2 regions of the Acholeplasma laidlawii PG-8A genome follow, and region 2 is predicted to be linked to the other one. Evidence: a T-box and tRNA genes for the amino acid it is inferred to sense, from the RefSeq annotation. Region 2 holds a T-box; the other holds one or more tRNA genes.
What was found. A T-box is a leader RNA that pairs with one kind of tRNA and senses whether it is charged. The one in region 2 lies ahead of asnS (asparagine--tRNA ligase), so its partner is inferred to be a tRNA-Asn.
Positions count from the first base shown of each region.

Region 1: it encodes a tRNA-Asn, which carries the amino acid that the T-box ahead of asnS (asparagine--tRNA ligase) is inferred to sense. The anticodon was not compared.

Region 1 is NC_010163.1:1,194,775-1,205,375, reverse strand. It holds rRNA gene ACL_RS05675 (16S ribosomal RNA) at 230-1,733, shown strand; tRNA gene ACL_RS05670 (tRNA-Ile) at 1,872-1,948, shown strand; tRNA gene ACL_RS05665 (tRNA-Ala) at 1,971-2,046, shown strand; rRNA gene ACL_RS05660 (23S ribosomal RNA) at 2,114-4,965, shown strand; rRNA gene rrf (5S ribosomal RNA) at 5,030-5,141, shown strand; tRNA gene ACL_RS05650 (tRNA-Asn) at 5,202-5,278, shown strand; gene ACL_RS05645 (hypothetical protein) at 5,327-6,073, opposite strand; gene ACL_RS05640 (hypothetical protein) at 6,219-6,524, shown strand; gene udk (uridine kinase) at 6,537-7,160, shown strand; gene mtnN (5'-methylthioadenosine/S-adenosylhomocysteine nucleosidase) at 7,157-7,786, shown strand; gene ACL_RS05625 (DJ-1/PfpI family protein) at 7,788-8,333, shown strand; tRNA gene ACL_RS05620 (tRNA-Glu) at 8,413-8,488, shown strand; tRNA gene ACL_RS05615 (tRNA-Arg) at 8,497-8,573, shown strand; tRNA gene ACL_RS05610 (tRNA-Pro) at 8,632-8,708, shown strand; tRNA gene ACL_RS05605 (tRNA-Gly) at 8,717-8,791, shown strand; gene ACL_RS05600 (heavy metal translocating P-type ATPase) at 8,928-10,601, shown strand, end outside.
Region 2 is NC_010163.1:1,485,987-1,496,587, reverse strand. It holds gene rnpA (ribonuclease P protein component) at 1-283, shown strand, start outside; gene ACL_RS07365 (YidC/Oxa1 family membrane protein insertase) at 283-1,758, shown strand; gene jag (RNA-binding cell elongation regulator Jag/EloR) at 1,773-2,390, shown strand; gene ACL_RS07070 (hypothetical protein) at 2,488-3,414, shown strand; gene ACL_RS07065 (DNA recombination protein RmuC) at 3,416-4,543, shown strand; T-box leader at 4,582-4,811, shown strand; gene asnS (asparagine--tRNA ligase) at 4,858-6,249, shown strand; gene ACL_RS07055 (deoxyribodipyrimidine photo-lyase) at 6,258-7,634, shown strand; gene ACL_RS07050 (DUF2177 family protein) at 7,759-8,166, shown strand; gene ACL_RS07045 (DegV family protein) at 8,163-9,935, shown strand; gene ACL_RS07040 (DUF1295 domain-containing protein) at 9,935-10,601, shown strand, end outside.

The DNA.
Region 1 (10,601 bases), 290 kb from region 2:
GTGTTAGAATATTACAGGTTCACTTCTTCGAGAACACAAATCCAACTGTTATCTATAAGATAAACTTGAAAGTTCAACAAAATAAAAAAAGTTGTTGACAAGTAAAAATTATAATGATAGAATGATTAAGCGCTCGAAAGAAGAGACGCAAAATTGAGTCTTTGAAAACTGAATGATGATGAACAAGAGAAAACAAAAATAAGAGCTAAAATCAAAACAAAACATAAATTATATGGAGAGTTTGATCCTGGCTCAGGATGAACGCTGGCGGCGTGCCTAATACATGCAAGTCGAACGAAGCATCTTCGGATGCTTAGTGGCGAACGGGTGAGTAACACGTAGATAACCTACCTTTAACTCGAGGATAACTCCGGGAAACTGGAGCTAATACTGGATAGGATGTGTGCATGAAAAAAACACATTTAAAGATTTATCGGTTTAAGAGGGGTCTGCGGCGCATTAGTTAGTTGGTGGGGTAAAAGCCTACCAAGACGATGATGCGTAGCCGGACTGAGAGGTCTACCGGCCACATTGGGACTGAGAACGGCCCAAACTCCTACGGGAGGCAGCAGTAGGGAATTTTCGGCAATGGGGGAAACCCTGACCGAGCAACGCCGCGTGAACGACGAAGTACTTCGGTATGTAAAGTTCTTTTATATGGGAAGAAAAATTAAAAATTGACGGTACCATATGAATAAGCCCCGGCTAACTATGTGCCAGCAGCCGCGGTAATACATAGGGGGCGAGCGTTATCCGGATTTACTGGGCGTAAAGGGTGCGTAGGTGGTTATAAAAGTTTGTGGTGTAAGTGCAGTGCTTAACGCTGTGAGGCTATGAAAACTATATAACTAGAGTGAGACAGAGGCAAGTGGAATTCCATGTGTAGCGGTAAAATGCGTAAATATATGGAGGAACACCAGTGGCGAAGGCGGCTTGCTGGGTCTATACTGACACTGATGCACGAAAGCGTGGGGAGCAAACAGGATTAGATACCCTGGTAGTCCACGCCGTAAACGATGAGAACTAAGTGTTGGCCAAAAGGTCAGTGCTGCAGTTAACGCATTAAGTTCTCCGCCTGAGTAGTACGTACGCAAGTATGAAACTCAAAGGAATTGACGGGACCCCGCACAAGCGGTGGATCATGTTGTTTAATTCGAAGATACACGAAAAACCTTACCAGGTCTTGACATACTCTGCAAAGGCTTAGAAATAAGTTCGGAGGCTAACAGATGTACAGGTGGTGCACGGTTGTCGTCAGCTCGTGTCGTGAGATGTTGGGTTAAGTCCCGCAACGAGCGCAACCCTTATTGCTAGTTACCATCATTAAGTTGGGGACTCTAGCGAGACTGCCAGTGATAAATTGGAGGAAGGTGGGGATGACGTCAAATCATCATGCCCCTTATGACCTGGGCTACAAACGTGATACAATGGCTGGAACAAAGAGAAGCGATAGGGTGACCTGGAGCGAAACTCACAAAAACAGTCTCAGTTCGGATTGGAGTCTGCAACTCGACTCCATGAAGTCGGAATCGCTAGTAATCGCAAATCAGCATGTTGCGGTGAATACGTTCTCGGGGTTTGTACACACCGCCCGTCAAACCACGAAAGTGGGCAATACCCAACGCCGGTGGCCTAACCCGAAAGGGAGGGAGCCGTCTAAGGTAGGGTCCATGATTGGGGTTAAGTCGTAACAAGGTATCCCTACGGGAACGTGGGGATGGATCACCTCCTTTCTAAGGAGAAAGGCTAACTAACACTTAGCACAAGATGACTACTAGTAAGTAGTAACATTCTCTAAATTTGTTCATCATATTCAGTTTTGAGAGACTTAAATGTCACTCAAACAAGTAACCACATATTAATAATAAGTGGGGCCTGTAGCTCAGTTGGTTAGAGCACTCGCTTGATAAGCGAGGGGTCGATGGTTCAAGTCCATTCAGGCCCACCATTAATAAATATCAATAAAAATTGGGGCCTTAGCTCAGCTGGGAGAGCGCCTGCCTTGCACGCAGGAGGTCAGCGGTTCGATCCCGCTAGGCTCCACCAATATAAAATTAGGGTAACCTAATTGAGATCTTTGAAAAGTAGATAAATGATGTCTGAAAAGAAATAAGGTTAAGGAACAAAGGGCACACAGTGGATGCCTTGGCACCAAGAGGCGATGAAGGACGGAACTAACACCGAAATGCTCGGGGAAGCTGTAAGTAAGCGACGATTCCGAGATGTCCGAATGGGGGAACCCACTATGTTGAAGACATAGTATCTAACACACGTGTTAGAGGCAATACGTAGGGAACTGAAATATCTAAGTACCTACAGGAAAAGAAAGTAATAACGATTCTGTCAGTAGCGACGAGCGAACGCGGAGGAGCCAGATACCTAAGGTTACAAAATTATATAATAGATGAACGATGTGGGAAAATCGGTCGAAGAAGGTGAGAGCCCTGTAGTCGAAATTATATAATCCATGGTATCAGAAAGTAGGGCGGGACACGTGGAATCCCGTTTGAAGATAGGAGGACCATCTCCTAAGGCTAAATACTACTTGGTGACCGATAGTGAACCAGTACAGTGATGGAAAGGTGAAAAGAACCCCGGGAGGGGAGTGAAAGAGAACCTGAAACTGTGTGCTTACAATTAGTCAGAGCCCGTTAATGGGTGATGGCATGCCTTTTGTAGAATGAACCGGCGAGTTATGTTACATAGCAAGGTTAAGGATGAAGGTCCGGAGCCGAAGCGAAAGCGAGTCTGAATAGGGCGCTTAAGTTGTGTGATGTAGACCCGAAACTGGGTGATCTAGCCATGAGCAGGTTGAAGTAAGGGTAGTACCTTATGGAGGACCGAACCGCCGCCTGTTGAAAAAGGCTCGGATGACTTGTGGCTAGGGGAGAAATTCCAATCGAACTCAGAGATAGCTGGTTCTCCCCGAAATATCTTTAGGGATAGCGTCAACAAAATAGGTTTATCGAAGGTAGAGCACTGAATGTGTGATGGCCCCACCTCGGGGTACTGATCTCAATCAAACTCCGAATGTCGGTAAAGTAAGTTGGCAGTCAGACTACGGGTGATAAGGTTCGTGGTCAAAAGGGAAAGAGCCCAGACCGCCAGATAAGGTCCCAAAATATATGCTAAGTGGAAAAGGAAGTAGAGATGCACAAACAGCCAGGAGGTTGCGCTTAGAAGCAGCCATCCTTTAAAGAGTGCGTAAAAGCTCACTGGTCGAGTGACTCTGCGCCGAAAATGTACCGGGGCTAAGCATATTACCGAAGCTGCGGATTTAAAAAGATTTTTTAAGTGGTAGGGGAGCGTTCCTAACAGCGGTGAAGCTAGATCGTGAGGACTAGTGGAGCGTTAGGAAGTGAGAATGCCGGTGTAAGTAACGAAAAGACAGGTGAGAATCCTGTCCGTCATAAACCCAAGGTTTCCAGGGGAAGGTTCGTCCGCCCTGGGTAAGTCGGGGCCTAAGGTGAGGCTGAAGAGCGTAGCCGATGGATAACTAGTAGAGATTCTAGTACCAGTGTAGTGACTGATGGAGTGACAAAGAAGGATAGGCGTCCACCCTTAATGGATTGGGTGAGAAGGATTCGAGGCTAGTACTTAGGCAAATCCGGGTACTGTTAAAGCTGAGAACTGATATAAAGACGTACGAGTTCATGCTTTCAAGAAAAGCTTCTAAGGTTAATCATTATACTGCCCGTACCGTAAACCGACACAGGTGGGTGAGTAGAATATATTAAGACGCGCGAGAAAACTGTTGTTAAGGAACTCGGCAAATTGACCCCGTAACTTCGGGAAAAGGGGGACTCCTTATGAAAACGAGGAGTCGCAGAGAAAAGGCCCAAGCGACTGTTTAGCAAAAACACAGGTCTCTGCAAAACCGTAAGGTGAAGTATAGAGGCTGACGCTTGCCCGGTGCTGGAAGATTAAGAGGAGATGTCAGGGTTAAACCGAAGCATTGAATTGAAGTCCCAGTAAACGGCGGCCGTAACTATAACGGTCCTAAGGTAGCGAAATTCCTTGGCGGGTAAGTTCCGTCCTGCACGAAAAGCGTAACGATTTGGGCACTGTCTCAACAACAGACTCGGTGAAATCAAGCTGCCGGTGAAAACGCCGGCTACCCGCGATTAGACGAAAAGACCCCATGGAGCTTCACTGTAACTTGATATTGAAACTGGGTGTAAGATGTACAGGATAGGTGGGAGGCTATGAAGATAGTACGCTAGTATTGTCGGAGCCAACGTTGGGATACCACCCTTCGTGCACTTAGTTTCTAACTTCTAGATGTGTAATCTAAAGGACAGTGTCTGGTGGGCAGTTTGACTGGGGCGGTCGCCTCCCAAAGAGTAACGGAGGCGCTCGAAGGTTACCTCAGAATGGTTGGAAATCATTCTATAGAGTGCAATGGCAGAAGGTAGCTTGACTGCGAGACCAACAAGTCGAGCAGGGACGAAAGTCGGACATAGTGATCTTACGGTACCGAATGGAAGGGCCGTGACTCAACGGATAAAAGTTACCCTGGGGATAACAGGCTTATCGCTTCCAAGCGTTCACAGCGACGAAGCGGTTTGGCACCTCGATGTCGGCTCGTCGCATCCTGGAGCTGGAGTAGGTTCCAAGGGTTGGGCTGTTCGCCCATTAAAGCGGCACGCGAGCTGGGTTCAGAACGTCGTGAGACAGTTCGGTCTCTATCTATCGTGGGCGTTGGAAATTTGAAGGGAGCTGTTCCTAGTATGAGAAGACCGGAATGGACGCACCCCTGGTGCACCAGTTAGTACGCCAGTACTACAGCTGGGTAGCTATGTGCGGAAGGGATAAACGCTGAAAGCATCTAAGCGTGAAGCCCCCCTTAAGATGAGATTTCCCAATTAGTAAGACCCCTCAAAGACTATGAGGTTGATAGGCCAGGTGTGTAAGTACAGCGATGTATTCAGCTTACTGGTACTAATAGGTCGAGGACTTAACCTTTCGTGATGATTCGCATCACATTCTTTTCAGAGAAAATCATTTATCTAGTTTTGAGAGCATTATGTCTGGTGACGATGGCAAGATGGTTCCACCTGTTCCCATCCCGAACACAGAAGTTAAGCATCTTAGCGCCGACGATAGTTATTACAATTAGCGAAAATAGGACGTTGCCAGGCATTTACTTTCTTAAATATTTTATATGTAGCTTAGTGTCACCCATGAATTATCAATTGTAAGCCTACTTAGCTCAGTTGGTTAGAGCACCTGACTGTTAATCAGGGGGTCGCTGGTTCGAGTCCAGCAGTGGGCGCCACTTTTTTTATAAATTAAAACTCACATGAACTGTGAGTTTTTTATTTGTCTAAATATGGAGTAATTCATTGATTTTATCTAATAAATAAGGGTTAATTTCAAAGTTTTCAACTAAAAACTTCAACATTTCATGCGCAGATTCCTTATTTTTATCATATCCTTGTCTGAATTTAGGAAGTAGATCTGCTGCTTCAGTGTATTTAAATTCAATGCGTCTTTCATAGACATAAGGGTCAAAATAGTCATCCAATTTCTTAAAAATACTGTCAAATAGGCGTAAAATATTATCGAATGCATGGTTTTGAATAAAGGTTGTAGCACTAGAAATCTCGCCTCGATGTAACCTATTTAAACCAATATAAATATTTGTTAGAGCTTCATTTAAGTGGTAATTTTTGTCAATTACTTTCTTCTTTGGCATATTATTTGGTGCAACAAGTGATACATCAAAATCATTTGTTTTATAGTAGACGATGCCTCTAGTAAAGTGTGCATCAACTATTTCTTTTTCTGTAAATACTGCAAATTCAGCAAATACACCATCATCAAATAACACTTTATAACCATCCATAGTATTCTTAAAGATGTAAACAAGTGGTCTTACACTTAACCATTTCAAATCCTCTAAAAATGACTGTTTAGAACCTTCTTTTACAATTAAGAAGAAATCCATATCCGAGTAATTATCAGCACGTCTAACCTGAGACATACTGCCTAATCCTAATAAACATTGACAATCTTTATAGCTTTTTAATTTTTCTGCTAACTTTTCCATTCTTTGGATTGCTTTTACCATAGTCTTACCTCATTTTTTTACTTTAATACTATTATAAAATAAATTTAAATAATCATGGGAAATTTGATTAATTATATAGTTTCACACCTATTTATGATGATTTCATATATAATAGTAATGAGAAAATATTTGAAGGAGAATTCACATGCCACCATTTTTTTCAGGGTTTTTTACAATCTTTTTTATCGTGTTTATTATAGTTGTTGTTGTAAGTATCACTAATACTCTAAAAATTAGAAAGAGAAATCATGAACCGATAAAGAAATTTAAGGTGAATGGAAAATCATACGTAATTTATTCAAAACTTAACTATAATAGATATTACAATAACCAAGTTAGGTATGAGTTAAGAGATTCAGATGGTAATGTTTTAGGTTCATTTAACAGTTTAAATGATATATTAGTATTACTAAATCTAGATGAATTCCCTCAAGAAGATATCTTTAATTGATAGGAAAAATATATGAAAAAACCATTTTTTATGATTGTAGCAGGCGGTTCAGCCTCTGGTAAGTCAACAGTTGTTAAGTCCATATTAGAAAAAGCAGGCATTCAGCATGTATTAGTCATCAATCAAGATGACTATTACTTAGATCAAAATGAACTTCCAATGCACGAGCGAGTACTCATGAACTATGATCATCCTAAAAGTATTGATATTGAACTATTAAAGAAAGATATCTTAATGTTACTTGAAGGAAAAACAATTCATAAACCTACATATGATTATAGTAACTACACAAGAAGTGAAGTGATTGAAGAAGTAGAATCCAAACCAATTATTATACTTGAAGGTATTTTAAGTTTAGTAGATGATTCTATTCGTGACCTTGCTGATTTAAAACTCTACGTAGAATTAGATGATGATATCCGTTTTATTAGACGTCTTTCAAGAGATGTTAAAGATAGAGGACGTACGATGCAATCAGTCATCAATCAATATATAACTACGGTTAAGCCAATGTACCACAAATTTGTAAAACCAACCAAACGTTATGCTGATATCATCATACCTAATGATGATAAACACAGTGCAGCAGTGGATGTCATTGTCAACATGCTTAAAACTGTAAAGGAGTCTATATGATAGTTATTATTGCAGCGATGCTATCTGAAGTAGAAGTACTTACTTCCAATTTAAACTTAAAATCAACACACCCTTATAACATATATGAGGGTAAATACCAGGGACAAGATGTGATGCTTATCATTTCTGGCATTGGTAAAACAAATGCATCTAGTGCACTATCACATATCTTAACATTGCATCCTGAAACTAGATTTATAATCAATCTTGGTATCGTTGGTGGACATAAGGTGAATCTTTATGATACATACCTGGTATCTGAGGTCACTTACCATGATGTGGATTTAACGATATTTAACTATGAATATGGACAAATTCCTAAATATCCAACACTCTATTTTACAGATACTAAAATACTAAATAAATTAGAAGATTTCAATCAAATCAGATTATACACAGGTGATATATTCTCTACAAAACCAATTAATCCAAATTCATATATCGTGGATATGGAAGGTGCAAGTATTTATCAAGTAGCGCATAGCTACAAATATCCTGTATTAGCTATTAAAGTAGTATCCGATGTATTAGGTAGTCATGACCAAATGGAAGTATACAAAAAAAGTGAAACAGAACTATCTAATGCTTTAATTGATGCACTCGATCAAGTATTAGAGGTGATTTAATATGAAAGGTCTCATCATTTTTTCACACGGTATGGAAGATAATGAAGCACTATCTACTTTAGCTTTATTAAGACGTGCAGGGATGCACATAGATTCTGTAACTAAAGAACCTGATTTATATGTGAAAACGGGTTTTGGTATCACTGTTAAAGCAGATTACCATTTACATGATATTAAGCTATCCAATTATCAATTTTTAATCATACCTGGTGGTGGCTATGTAGCTAAAGTGATTGATCATGCAGACTATATATATGACCTAATTAAAGCATTTAAAAGAGAAGATAAGGATATCTATGCAATCTGTGCTGCACCACGCTTTTTAGGCCGATTAGGACTCTTAGACAACCTAGACTTTACAGCCTTTCCGGGCTCCGAAGAAGATGCTAAATTAGGGCATTACTTAGCTTCTAAAAAAGTTGTAGTTACACCTAGAATTATCACTGCAAGATCAGCAGGGGCTGTAATTGAATTTGTATATCAAATTATTAAGAAAAATCAAGATGAAGCATTATCTAAATCGCTTATTAACAACATTATGTATTGATTGCTACAAATCAAAAAAAATGTCATTTAATTGTTGACAAATCATAATAAGTTGATATAATTATACATGCGCATTAAGTGGCCCGTTGGAGAAACGGTTAACTCACATGCCTTTCACGCATGCACTCACGGGTTCGAATCCCGTACGGGTCACCACTTTATTTGCACCCATAGCTCAATTGGATAGAGCGTTTGACTACGGATCAAAAGGTTAGGGGTTCAAGTCCTCTTGGGTGCGCCATTTAATGATTGACAAAGTAAAAAAACTTTGATACAATTATTTAGCGCGACAAAGTAATCGGGAAGTAGCTCAGCTTGGTGGAGCACTTGGTTTGGGACCAAGGGGCCGCAGGTTCAAATCCTGTCTTCCCGACCATTTTACTTGCGGGTGTCGTATAATGGTTATTACCCCAGCCTTCCAAGCTGAAGACGGCGGTTCGATTCCGCTCACCCGCTCCATTAATTTACAAATGATGAGATCTGATAAAGGTCTTTTTTTTATATTTATAATGCCAGCTCCTTGACAAATTGGTAGTTACTATTGTAAGATATATATACCCCCTACATAGGGGTATGAGAAAGATAAGGTGATTAGATGAAACATGAAAATTTAAGTGTTAAAGGTATGACATGTGCATCCTGTGTAGCATCTGTTGAAAAAGCAACAGCTAAACTAGAGGGTATAACAAATGTCAATGTCAATTTAACAACCGAAAAGTTAACCTTTGATTATGATATGGATAAAGTTTCTATCGAAGATGTTAAAAAGGCTGTAAAAGCTGTTGGCTATGAAGTTTTAACAGAAACAGAAACGGCAGATGAGCATCAACTGAGAAAAGAACAAGAAATTAAGAACTTATGGACTAGATTTTTGGTATCCGCAATTTTTACATTACCGTTACTATATATTGCAATGGGTCCTATGATCGGATTGTGGTTACCGGATTTTATGCATCCTGACCTAAGTCCCCTAAATTTTACGATTATACAAATTATTCTAACAACACCAGTCATGATTATTGGGTATCCGTTCTTTAAAATAGGTTTTAAAACACTTTTTAAACTAAGCCCTAATATGGATTCATTAATTGCTATTGGAACCTCTGCAGCCTATATATATGGTGTATATGCACTCATTATGATTATTAACGGAAATCATCATTTTGTACACGATTTATATTTTGAATCAGCTGCAGTGATTCTAACACTTATTACATTAGGTAAATACTTAGAATCTATTTCTATTGGTAAAACATCTGCTGCAATAAAAAAGTTAATTGGTTTAGCACCAAAGGAAGCAACTATTCTAAGAAATGGCATTGAGGTAAGGGTTGCTATTGAAGATGTGGTTGTAGGCGATATAATCGTTGTTAAACCAGGGGATAAACTTCCTGTAGATGGTGTTGTCACTTTTGGTCACACATCAATTGATGAATCGATGTTGACAGGTGAATCTATTCCAGTAGAAAAGCAAATTGGTGATTTGGTTGTAGGTGCAAGTATTAATAAGTTTGGAACAATTCATTATAAGGCAACTAAAATAGGTAAAGATACAGCACTTGCTCAAATTATTAAACTTGTAGAAGATGCTCAAAGTTCTAAAGCTCCAATTGCAAAACTAGCAGATATTATTAGTGGATACTTTGTACCGGTTGTTATTGTACTTGCTATCATCTCAGGATTACTTTGGTATATATTTGGTGGTCAAGACCTAAACTTTTCAATGACAATCTTTATCGCAGTTTTAGTGATTGCATGTCCTTGTGCACTTGGACTTGCAACACCAACCGCAATTATGATTGGTACAGGTAAAGGTGCTGAGTATGGTGTTTTAATTAAAGGTGGTGCATCACTTGAAACACTTCACAAAGTAGATACAGTGATTCTAGATAAAACAGGAACTATTACACAAGGTAAACCGGTTGTTACAGATATCATTACAACAAGTGAAATCGATGGACTAAATCTTCTAAGACTAGCTGCATCCGCAGAAAAAGGATCAGAGCATCCATTAGGTGAAGCGATTGTACTAGATGCGACATCTAAGGGTATTGAACTGACTACACCTTCTAAATTCCATGCCATACCAGGACATGGTATTGAAGTGGTGATAGAAGACCAAGTTATTCTACTAGGTAACCTAAAACTTATGAAAGAACAAGCTATCGATTTATCAGAATTATTTGATCAATCAGAAAACTTAGCTAACCAAGGTAAGACACCAATGTTTGTAGCAATCAATCAAAAGTTAGCAGGTATGATTGCAGTT
Region 2 (10,601 bases):
GGGTAACGGATATTTTGTTATATACTTTATACCTCATGAAACACCTCACTTTAAGTATGCGATATCGATCGGCAAGAAATTCGGAAACGCAGTAGAAAGAAACCAAGCTAAGCGTCGACTTCGATATATCGTTTCAAACTATTCAAACTATATAAATCCTAAGTACAGATTTGTTATTGTGGTACGACCACAATCAAATCTTTTACCTTATGATTTAATAAAAGAAAACATAACTAAATTGCTTATTAAAGCAAAACTTATAGAAAAAGAGGCTCAAAATTAATGCGTAAAATATTAGCAGTACTTACGGTGTTAGTGTTTGGATTAGTGTTGGTTGCATGTTCACCTGATACATCTGAAATTGATACTTTCCTATCACCAAATAAAATTGTTTATACAATGGATGAAACCAATGCAAATGGTCCAATCATTGAAACAGGAGATTTCGAATTTTACTCCATCCAAAAAAACAAGACTTCATCTAGAGTAGATGTTGCATCTACAGAAGTAACAAGCGTATCATTAGGTAATAATATCTATGAAATCACTGTTCGTGGTCATAAATATAATGTATATGTGTACCAAACAGGGTATGAAGGTACAGTAAGTAATCCAAATGATATTGTTGTATCTGCTTTAAGTCCAACTTATGGTGTTGAAAACGATGCAGACAAAATCAAAAACGTTAATGCATTATTCTTTACAGTAATTACAAACCAAATTGATTTAGAAAAAGTTCAAGTAATTTCTGCTCAGTTTAATACAAAAGCAAACACGGAAGTTATTAAAGAAACTGGAGCTAATGCTCAAAAGTATTTGGCAACACCAGAAAACTATGAAGATAATGTGTTTAAGATCAATTCAAATAACGTTTTATCATTTGAATTCCATGATCTAAACGACACAGTCCAAGTCATTAAGAATTTATCTTATAAACCAGCGGATAACCAACTACCAATTAACACTAAAATGGAAAATACATGGTTAGGCTATGTATGGGACTGGGTTTTCATTATCCCAATTTCATTTTTAATGCAATTCTTTGCATCCTTATTTGGATTAAATAGTTTTGGTTTAGGTATCTTATTTGCAACCATTATTGTTCGTACAATTGCATGGCCAATTTATGCCAAAGCAAATGATATGTCAATTAAAATGGCTGTTGCACAACCAGAGTTAACTAAATTACAAAATAAATATGCACTCAAAAAAGACCCTGCTTCACAACAAAAAATGCAAATGGAAATGATGCAACTATATAAGAAACATGGTATTTCAGTATTAGGATGTTTTACACCAATTCTTCAAATGCCAATCTTCTTAGCAATGTTCCAAACTGTTTACCGTATTACAGTACCTGGTGGTATGTATGCTGCAAACGTAAACAATCATAAAATCTTATTCGGATTAATTGATTTATCTGCAGGTGGATTTAATGATGTAACAAGTTATGTCTTAGCTGCAATCGTTGGTGTGACTATGTGGTTATTACAACATCTATCTCAAAAGAAACCAAGTTATGCTAAAAATACAGGAACTCAAGTGAAGACGGAACAAGCAGAACAACAAGCTAAAACAATGAAGACAGTATCAAACGTTATGATTGGTATGATGGTATTAACTACAATCACATCAGTAAATGCGTTAGGATTCTACTGGATCATTGGTAACCTGTTCTCAATTGGTCAATCATTCATTAATAGAAAATTATCTGAAAAGAAATACGAAAAAACTAGAGCTTCACAAAGCATCATCTAAGAAAGGGGTTAGACATGCTAAAAGTTATTGAAATCGAAGCTAAAACGCTTCAAGAAGCAACTAAAAAAGCGTCAGATATACTAAAAATATCAGAAGCTAAAATTAAATTAGAAGTATTAAAAGAGAAAAAAGGCTTTCTTGGCGTTGGTGGAAGCACACTTTATAAAGCAAGCCCTAATATCGATTTAGCTATTGAAGGTAAACAATACTTAGAAAATATGGTAACTGCATTAGGTATTGATGTAAAAATGGAAATTCAATCACCAGATGAATCCACAATTACGTACCGCCTTCAAACTTCAGAAAATGCTTTATTAATCGGTAAAGAAGGTAAGACTTTATTAGCTTTCCAAACATTATTAAGAAACCATTTGTCAACATTTGTTGAAGAACCAATACTAGTTACATTAGATATTGGAAACTACCATGCATCAAGAAAACGCCAATTAGAAATTATGGCAACTAAAACCGCTAAAGATGTAGCAAGAAGTGGTATTGCAGTCAAACTTGACCCAATGAATGCATTCGATCGTCGTATTGTTCACTCTAAATTAACTGAGTGGCGTGATGTTGAAACATATTCTGAAGGTGAAGGCGAAGAACGCGCAATCATCATCAGACCAAAAAAATAAATACTTAAATTATAAAATATCTCCCATGATTGGAGATATTTTTTTTACACCTAAATCAAAGCACATGAAAATAATCATTTAATGTTATAATTTACTTATGAAAAATAAAAAGAAAATAACTAAAGTACTTAGAAAAACAATTAAATATATAGCTTTAGCATTTATCTTACTGATAGCTTACTTTATAGGGGAATCAACCTATGAAAATATTAAGAAAACTCAGATCATTAATGACTTTAAAAGTAGAGCATATGAAACAGTTGAGGTGAGTCAACATGACACCACCTATTTTTATCATAAAATCAAACGAACCTATGAGTATGAACTAAGTGATACACGCTCAGTATTCTTTGATGCTAGTAAGGTAAATCCAGGACAAAAAGGTGATATCCTATTAACCTTTGAATCTCCTTTTCCATATATACCAGTTGTAGATCAAATCTATGGTTACTGGCTTGGTGGACATGCTGCATTAGTAGGGGACAATAATCAAATTTATCAGTCCACCGGAATTGGTGATAATGGCACCTTAGATTTTACTACCATATTTAATGTAATCATGCACCGTGGGTATGATGAGACGGATAAATATGGTTTAAGTGTTCAATCTGTATCAAATTATTGGATGACTCCATTTAGAAATGAAACACATTCAGAGTATCCTTATTATGGTAGATTTTATAGAGATGAAATTATGTCACTTAGGTTAAAAAGTAAAGACATAGAAACCTTTGATGCTGAACTGGATGTTGCAGTAAATTACGCTAAAGATAAAACAAACAGAGGTCTATATAATTACCTATTCATATTTGATACCAAATACAAATATTATTGTACAGATTTAGTCACACGCGCCTTTGGTCAAATTAATAAAGATCTAGGTACTAATTACACATTAGACCGTGATGGCATATTTCCTAGCATGTATGATATCTTACTATCAAGTGATACCTATATGACCATTTATAAAGAAACTAAATCAGATGGTATACATGTTTATTACTTAGAAGATGTGGAGGTATAAAGTGACTACTACAGAAATTATTTTACTCACCGGTATGAGTGTTATTATAGTCTTTTTAATGATTCTAATGATTGTATTTATTAAGGGTAAAAAGTCTCCTAATGATGAAGTAAAAGGTAGACAGCAACAAGAAATTCTATCTAAAATTGAGTATCTAAAAACGGATTTTAAAACAGAACTAGATAAACAAAATTTGCAAAGCCAACTGGAATTAGAAAGAACCATTAATTACTTTAAAGAAGCCATTTCAACCAAACTGAATGTCGATTTACAATCGATGAATGATAAGGTAGAAACAAGACTGAAAGAAGGTTTTCAATCAAGTGATAAACTCTTTAGTTCTATGCTTGAAAAACTAACTATTATTGATACCACACAAAAGAATATTGAAAACCTATCTGGGCATGTAAATGATTTAAAATCTTATTTGTCAGATAAAAAACTAAGAGGTATGTATGGTGAGTTACAGTTATACCAAATACTAGAAAATGTCTTTGGTGAAAACAATAAAACTTTATTTACTAAACAACATAAACTATCTAATCAAACAGTAGTGGATGCTATAGTCTATGGTAGTGGTGATGCTCTAAATATTCCAATTGACTCAAAGTTTTCACTAGAAAATTATATTAGGATGTATGATTCAAACTTAGAAGATAGTGAAAGAAAAAATGCATCAAAACTTTTTGAACAAAATATTAAAAAACATATTGATGATATTGCTAGTAGATATATCATCAAAAATGAAACAACTGACTATGCTTTAATGTTTATACCAAGTGAGGCAGTATTCTCAGAGATTCAAGCAAACTATATTCATTTAGTAGAGTATGCATCTAAAAAGAAGGTGTGGATCACATCTCCTACTACATTAGTTTATATGCTTACAATGATACTAGTCATCAATCAAGATCTAGAAAAAGAAAAGAATGCCGAAAAAATGCTTGATGAAATCAACAAACTCTATAATGATTTTAGACTAGTATTTGAACGTTTTAATACCTTAGAAAAAGATATTCAAAGGTTATCAGAAAGTATTAGGACTTTAATGATACCAATGAACCGTTTAAATAAGAATGTCTACAAAATTGAACATTCCGACTTTAAAAATATAAATACTGATGACTAATTTTATAAATTAGTGATACAATAGTAATAGAAACTTCATATACATCATAAAAAAGAAGAGTAAAACAGATGATATGTTTAAGAGAGTTAATGGTTGGTGAAAATTAACACATATGCTGATTTGAAATAACACTTTTTAGAGACAGAAGAACACATATAAATGTTAGTAGAACTGTACGGATCGCTTATCCGTTATATAAGCAAGTTGAGCGCTAGATTAGCTATGTTAATCTAGAACTAAGGTGGTACCGCGATTATTCGTCCTTAGACTAAATTTTAGTCTAAGGACTTTATTATATTAAAAGGAGAAAACTTATGGATTTAACAATTAGAACAATATATAAAGATCCTGCAAGGTATGCAGGTCAAGAAGTTATATTAAAGGGGTGGATTAGAAACCACCGTGATCAAAAAGAATTTGGGTTTATTAACCTAAATGATGGTAGTTTTTTTGAAAACATCCAAGTAGTATATGAAAGGGCAACAACAAAAGACTTTGATGCAGTGACACGTTTATCTGTAGGTGCATCCATTGAAGTTATAGGTACGCTTGTTTTAACACCAGATAGAAGCCAACCATTTGAAATTAAGGCACTAGAAGTGAGACTAATAGGGGATTCAGGTGAAAACTATCCAATCCAACCAAAACGCCACACAAGAGAGTTTTTAAGAGAGGTTGCACACCTTCGTCCAAGAACGAATTTATTTTCTGCAGTATTTAGAGTTAGAAGTATAGCTGCTTATGCAATACATAAATTCTTTCAGGAACAAGACTTTGTCTATGTACACACACCAATTTTAACTGCAAACGATGGTGAAGGCGCAGGCGCTATGTTTAAAGTTACTACACTAGACATGAATAAGCCACCTAGAAATGAAGACTCAAGTATTGACTATAGTAAAGATTTCTTTGGTAGAGAAGCTAACCTTACTGTTACAGGACAACTCGAAGGAGAAGCTTATGCACACGCATTTAGAAATATCTATACATTTGGTCCAACATTTAGAGCAGAAAACTCTAATACTACAACCCATGCATCAGAGTTTTGGATGATTGAACCAGAGATTGCATTTGCAGACTTAAATGACAATATGGAACTTATTGAACGTATGGTGAAATATGTTACATCTTATGTCTTAGAACATGCAAAAGAAGAAATGGCATTTTTTGATAAATTTGTAGAAAAAGGATTATTAACCAAGTTAGATAACCTACTAAAATCATCATTTAAACGTATTACTCATGAAGAAGCAATTAATATCTTACTAAAATCCAACCACAAATTTGAAAACCAACCAAAACATGGTGAAGACTTAGCTAAAGAACATGAAAGATATCTAACAGAAAAAGCATTCCATGGTCCAGTGTTTGTAAAAGACTGGCCAAAAGATATTAAAGCATTCTATATGAGATTAAATGACGATCAAAAAACAGTTGCTGCAGTAGACCTATTAGTACCTGGTTCAGGCGAATTAGTGGGTGGATCTCAAAGAGAAGAAAGATTAGATGTTTTACTTAAACGTATGGAAGATATGCATGTACCGGTTAAAGACCTTGATTGGTATTTAGATCTTAGACGTTATGGTGGTGTTCAAACATCTGGTTTTGGATTAGGTTTTGAAAGATACTTAATCTATGTAACTGGTGTAGAAAATATTAGAGACGTTATTCCATTCCCTAGAACACCTAAAAACATTTTATTTTAATTCAAAATATGATACATAACGATCGAGTTAAAAAGTTTTTAGAACACAACACAAATAAACAAGGTAAATTCATTTTATACTGGATGCAGCAATCCATGCGCATCCAGTATAACCATGCCTTAAATTACGCGATTGAACTTGCTAATAAGAAAAAACTACCGTTAATTGTCTGGTTCAACATACTACCAAACTACCCTGAAGCGAACCTTAGACACTACACCTTTATGTTAGAGGGTCTAAAAGAACTTCAACAAGATTTCGTTAAAGAAAACATTCACTTTGAATTAAGTATTGGTAAACTAACAGAAAACATCAAACCTTATTTGGATGATGTTGATACCATCATTATGGATAGAGGCTATTTAAAACCTCAAAGACAGATGAGAAATGAAGTCTATAAAATCGTTAAAGATACACATGCTATAGATATTATTCAAGTAGAAACCGATCTTATCATACCTGTTGAAGTACTTTATCCAAAAGCTGCTTATGGTGCCTATGTAATTAGACCCAAAGTGATGGAAAAATTACCTCAATATATGGATTATAGAGAATTATCTAGGTTAGATAATATTGAAAAGACTAAAGTCTATGAACCACTTGATCTTTCAAACATAGACGAAGTAGTAAAAAACCTACCAATTGATATGAGTGTGAAACCATATCATAAATTTAAAGGTGGTAGAAAAGAAGCCTATAAACATTTAGAATATTTCTTTAACCAACTACTTAAAGATTATGATAAAAGATCTGATCCTGCACTACATATTCAATCTTATATGTCGATGTATCTACAATTCGGGCAAGTATCCGATCAAGAAATATTGCGTATGCTCTATGATCATCCATTCTATAAGATCTATCCTGAAATGTCAGAAGGTTTTATTGAACAATTAGTGGTGAGAAGGTCTCTAGCGTATAACTTTGTTACATATATTAAAGATTATGATGTGTTTGAATTTATGACAGAGTCTTGGGCATATGAAACAATGTATGAGCATGAAAGAGATTTAAGAACACATATCTATAGTTTAGAAGATATAGAATTTAGTAAAACCCATGATATACACTTTAATGCAGCGATGAAAGAAGCACGTATTACAGGGTTTATGGCAAACTACTTAAGAATGTATTGGGCTAAAAAGATTATGGAGTGGTCAGGGTCTATGAAAGATGCCTACCAAATCATAGTCTACTTAAATAATAAATACTTTATCGATGGCAGAAATCCAAACTCTTATGGTAATATCGCATGGAACTTTGGTAAACATGATAGAGCTTGGCAAGAGCGAGCTATATTTGGTAAATTAAGATATATGAACGAACAAGGTCTGATTCGAAAATTTGATATGAAAACTTACCTAGATTACGTCAATACACTATAAAGATCACTTCATGAAGTGGTCTTTTTTACATCTCATTACAAAAAAACGACATTTTGTGACATCCATAAACTTTATAAAATGTAAAAGCGTATACTTTAGTCAAGTAATGAAAAGGAGTATCCACATGAAAAAGAATGTTATTTTATTTATGATTGCAACGATTGTATTTTTATTAATTGACCTACTATGGTTAGGTGTACTTTCAAAAGACTTATATCAAGAACAGTTAGGACACTTAATCAGTAACGAGTTTAAACTCATTCCAGCAGTTATATTTTATGTAGCATTTGTTACAGGACTACTCGTACTGGTGTTAAAACCAGGACTTAAAGAAAAGTCATTTAAGCAAACCATCCTCTATGCACTCATTTATGGGTTTGCTACATACGGTGCATATGATTTAACCAATTATGCAACCATGCAAGACTTTCCATTACTCATTGTTGTTATTGATCTAATTTGGGGTACATCCCTAACACTTGTAACAACCATAATAACCTATGTCGTCTATAGGAGGTTCTTCGAAAAATGAATGAATTTCAAATGATTGAAAATAAGAGTATGTATGATGCTTTAATTCATGGTGCTAAAAGAGTAATTGAAAAAAAGGATACACTGAATCAATTAAATGTTTTCCCTGTACAAGATCAAGATACAGGTAATAACTTAAGTGCCTTAATGAAAGCAATCATAGAACAAACCAAATTAGGTAACACGATTGATGAAACACTAGAATCTTTAGCAGATGCAGCATTAATCGGGTCACGTGGAAACTCTGGATTAATCTTTTCTCAATTCTTATATAGCCTTACAAAGACACATCAAAGTATAGATTATCCTGAATTCATCAGAAGAATTGAATCAGGCGTGATACATGCATACAACGCCATAAGTCATCCTGTTGAAGGCACCATGGTAACGTTGATGCGTAAACTAAGTGAAACACTGAAAAACACAAATCAACCAATTGATAATATAGAAACTTATGTAGACTATATCATCGTAGAGTTAAACAAAGCACTTGAACAAACCAAGTCTGAACTTGAAGTTCTAAAAACATTTGGTGTAGTAGATGCAGGTGCACTTGGATTTACATTATTTGTTGAAGGTTTTCTACAAAGCATTATTAAAAGATCTACAACTGATGATGTAGCGCAACAACATAGTTTTGAAGAACCTGAAACCATCGAACATGATCACATAGATATTACATACCGCTATTGTACAGAAGTACTACTTCAAACAACAACGGATAAACAATCACTAACAAAGCTACTTGATAATTTTGGTGACTCACTTGTCATTGGAGAAACAAAAAGACTTAAACGTGTGCATCTTCACACCAACCAACCAGAAGTAATCGTAGAAAAACTAAGTGGACTTGGTCAAATACTAGAATCTAAAGTTGACGATATGAGAAAGCAATACCAAGCTACACAGGCAAAGGATAATGAGATTTGTATACTAACTGATTCAATTGCTGATCTACCTAAAATATTTGTAGATAGTCATCCAATACATGTGCATCCAATTGGTATCAACTTTAATGATATAGTCTATTACGATAAGTTAACAATCAATAACCACCAACTCTTCCACTACATCGATAAGCATGAAAAGTTTCCCACATCATTTACACCGAGTATAAAATCAATCGATGCGCAGATTAACTTTTTATTAAAACACTATAAAAAGTTAATCATCTTAACCGTATCTTCAAAAATGAGTGGTATACACAACTTATTTACTAAGGCACTTGAAGGTTATAAAGATAAAGATGTATTACTTGTTGATACCAAACAAAACAGCGTCTCAGAAGGATTAATTGTTTATGAAGTAGCTAAAATGATTGAACAAAAAGTACCTTTTGAAAACATCAAACTAGCAATCAATACACTAGTTCAAAAGACTCAAATTCTAGTTCACGTAGATACCTTAGATAATATGGTAAGAAGTGGTAGAATCAAAAAAAGTCTTGGCACCTTAGGTAAGTTATTAAGATTAAAACCTATTGTATCTATTAATGATGCGGGTGAAGGTGTTGTATTATCAAAGACGATTGGTCAAAAACGAAATTTTAAAAAACTAGTCAATATGGTAAGCCATATTCATAAAACAGCAGGCATTGAAAATTACGCAATTGTCCATGTATCCAATTTAAAATTAGCAGAAAAATTAAAAACAGAGATTATTAAAAAGACTGGTAAAGCACCGGTATATGTAGGGGAGATATCATCTATTATTGCTATGAACTCAGGGTTAAACTCTGTAGCGGTTGGATTGATTAGAAAGGAATCATAATGAATTATTTATATATTTATCTTATCTTACTAGCATACTTTCTTATTTGGTATGTCATTGCTCAAATTAAAAAGAATAACGGTTTAGTAGATATAGCTTGGGGTATGGGTGTGGTAGTGAGTGCAGTATCTTCACTCATACTTGGTGATCAATATACGATCACTGGTTTAATCGTTACAGGATTAACTATCATTTGGGGTCTAAGATTATCTTTATATTTATTTAAGAGAAACTTTAATAAAGAAGAAGACTTTAGATATCAAAACTTTAGAAATAAATGGAAAACACATGTGAAGTTAAAAGCCCTATTATATGTTTTCTTGACACAGTCTATATTTAGTTATATCATAGCATTACCAATCATCTTAACAAACTTAATATCTAACAAAACATTTGACATGGTAAGCATCATACTTGTATCACTAGGCGCACTGATTTTCTTTATTGGTTTTATCTTTGAAGTGCTCGCGGATCACTCACTACAAAGATTTAAAAAAGATCCTTCAAACAAAGGAAAAATTATGCAAAAAAATGTCTGGAAGTTTTCCAGACACCCTAATTATTTTGGGGAAGCTACTCTTTGGTGGGGAATTGGTATTGCTACATTAGGAACAATGAATATTATAAGTTTCATAGGACTTATAAGTCCGTTAATCATTACATATT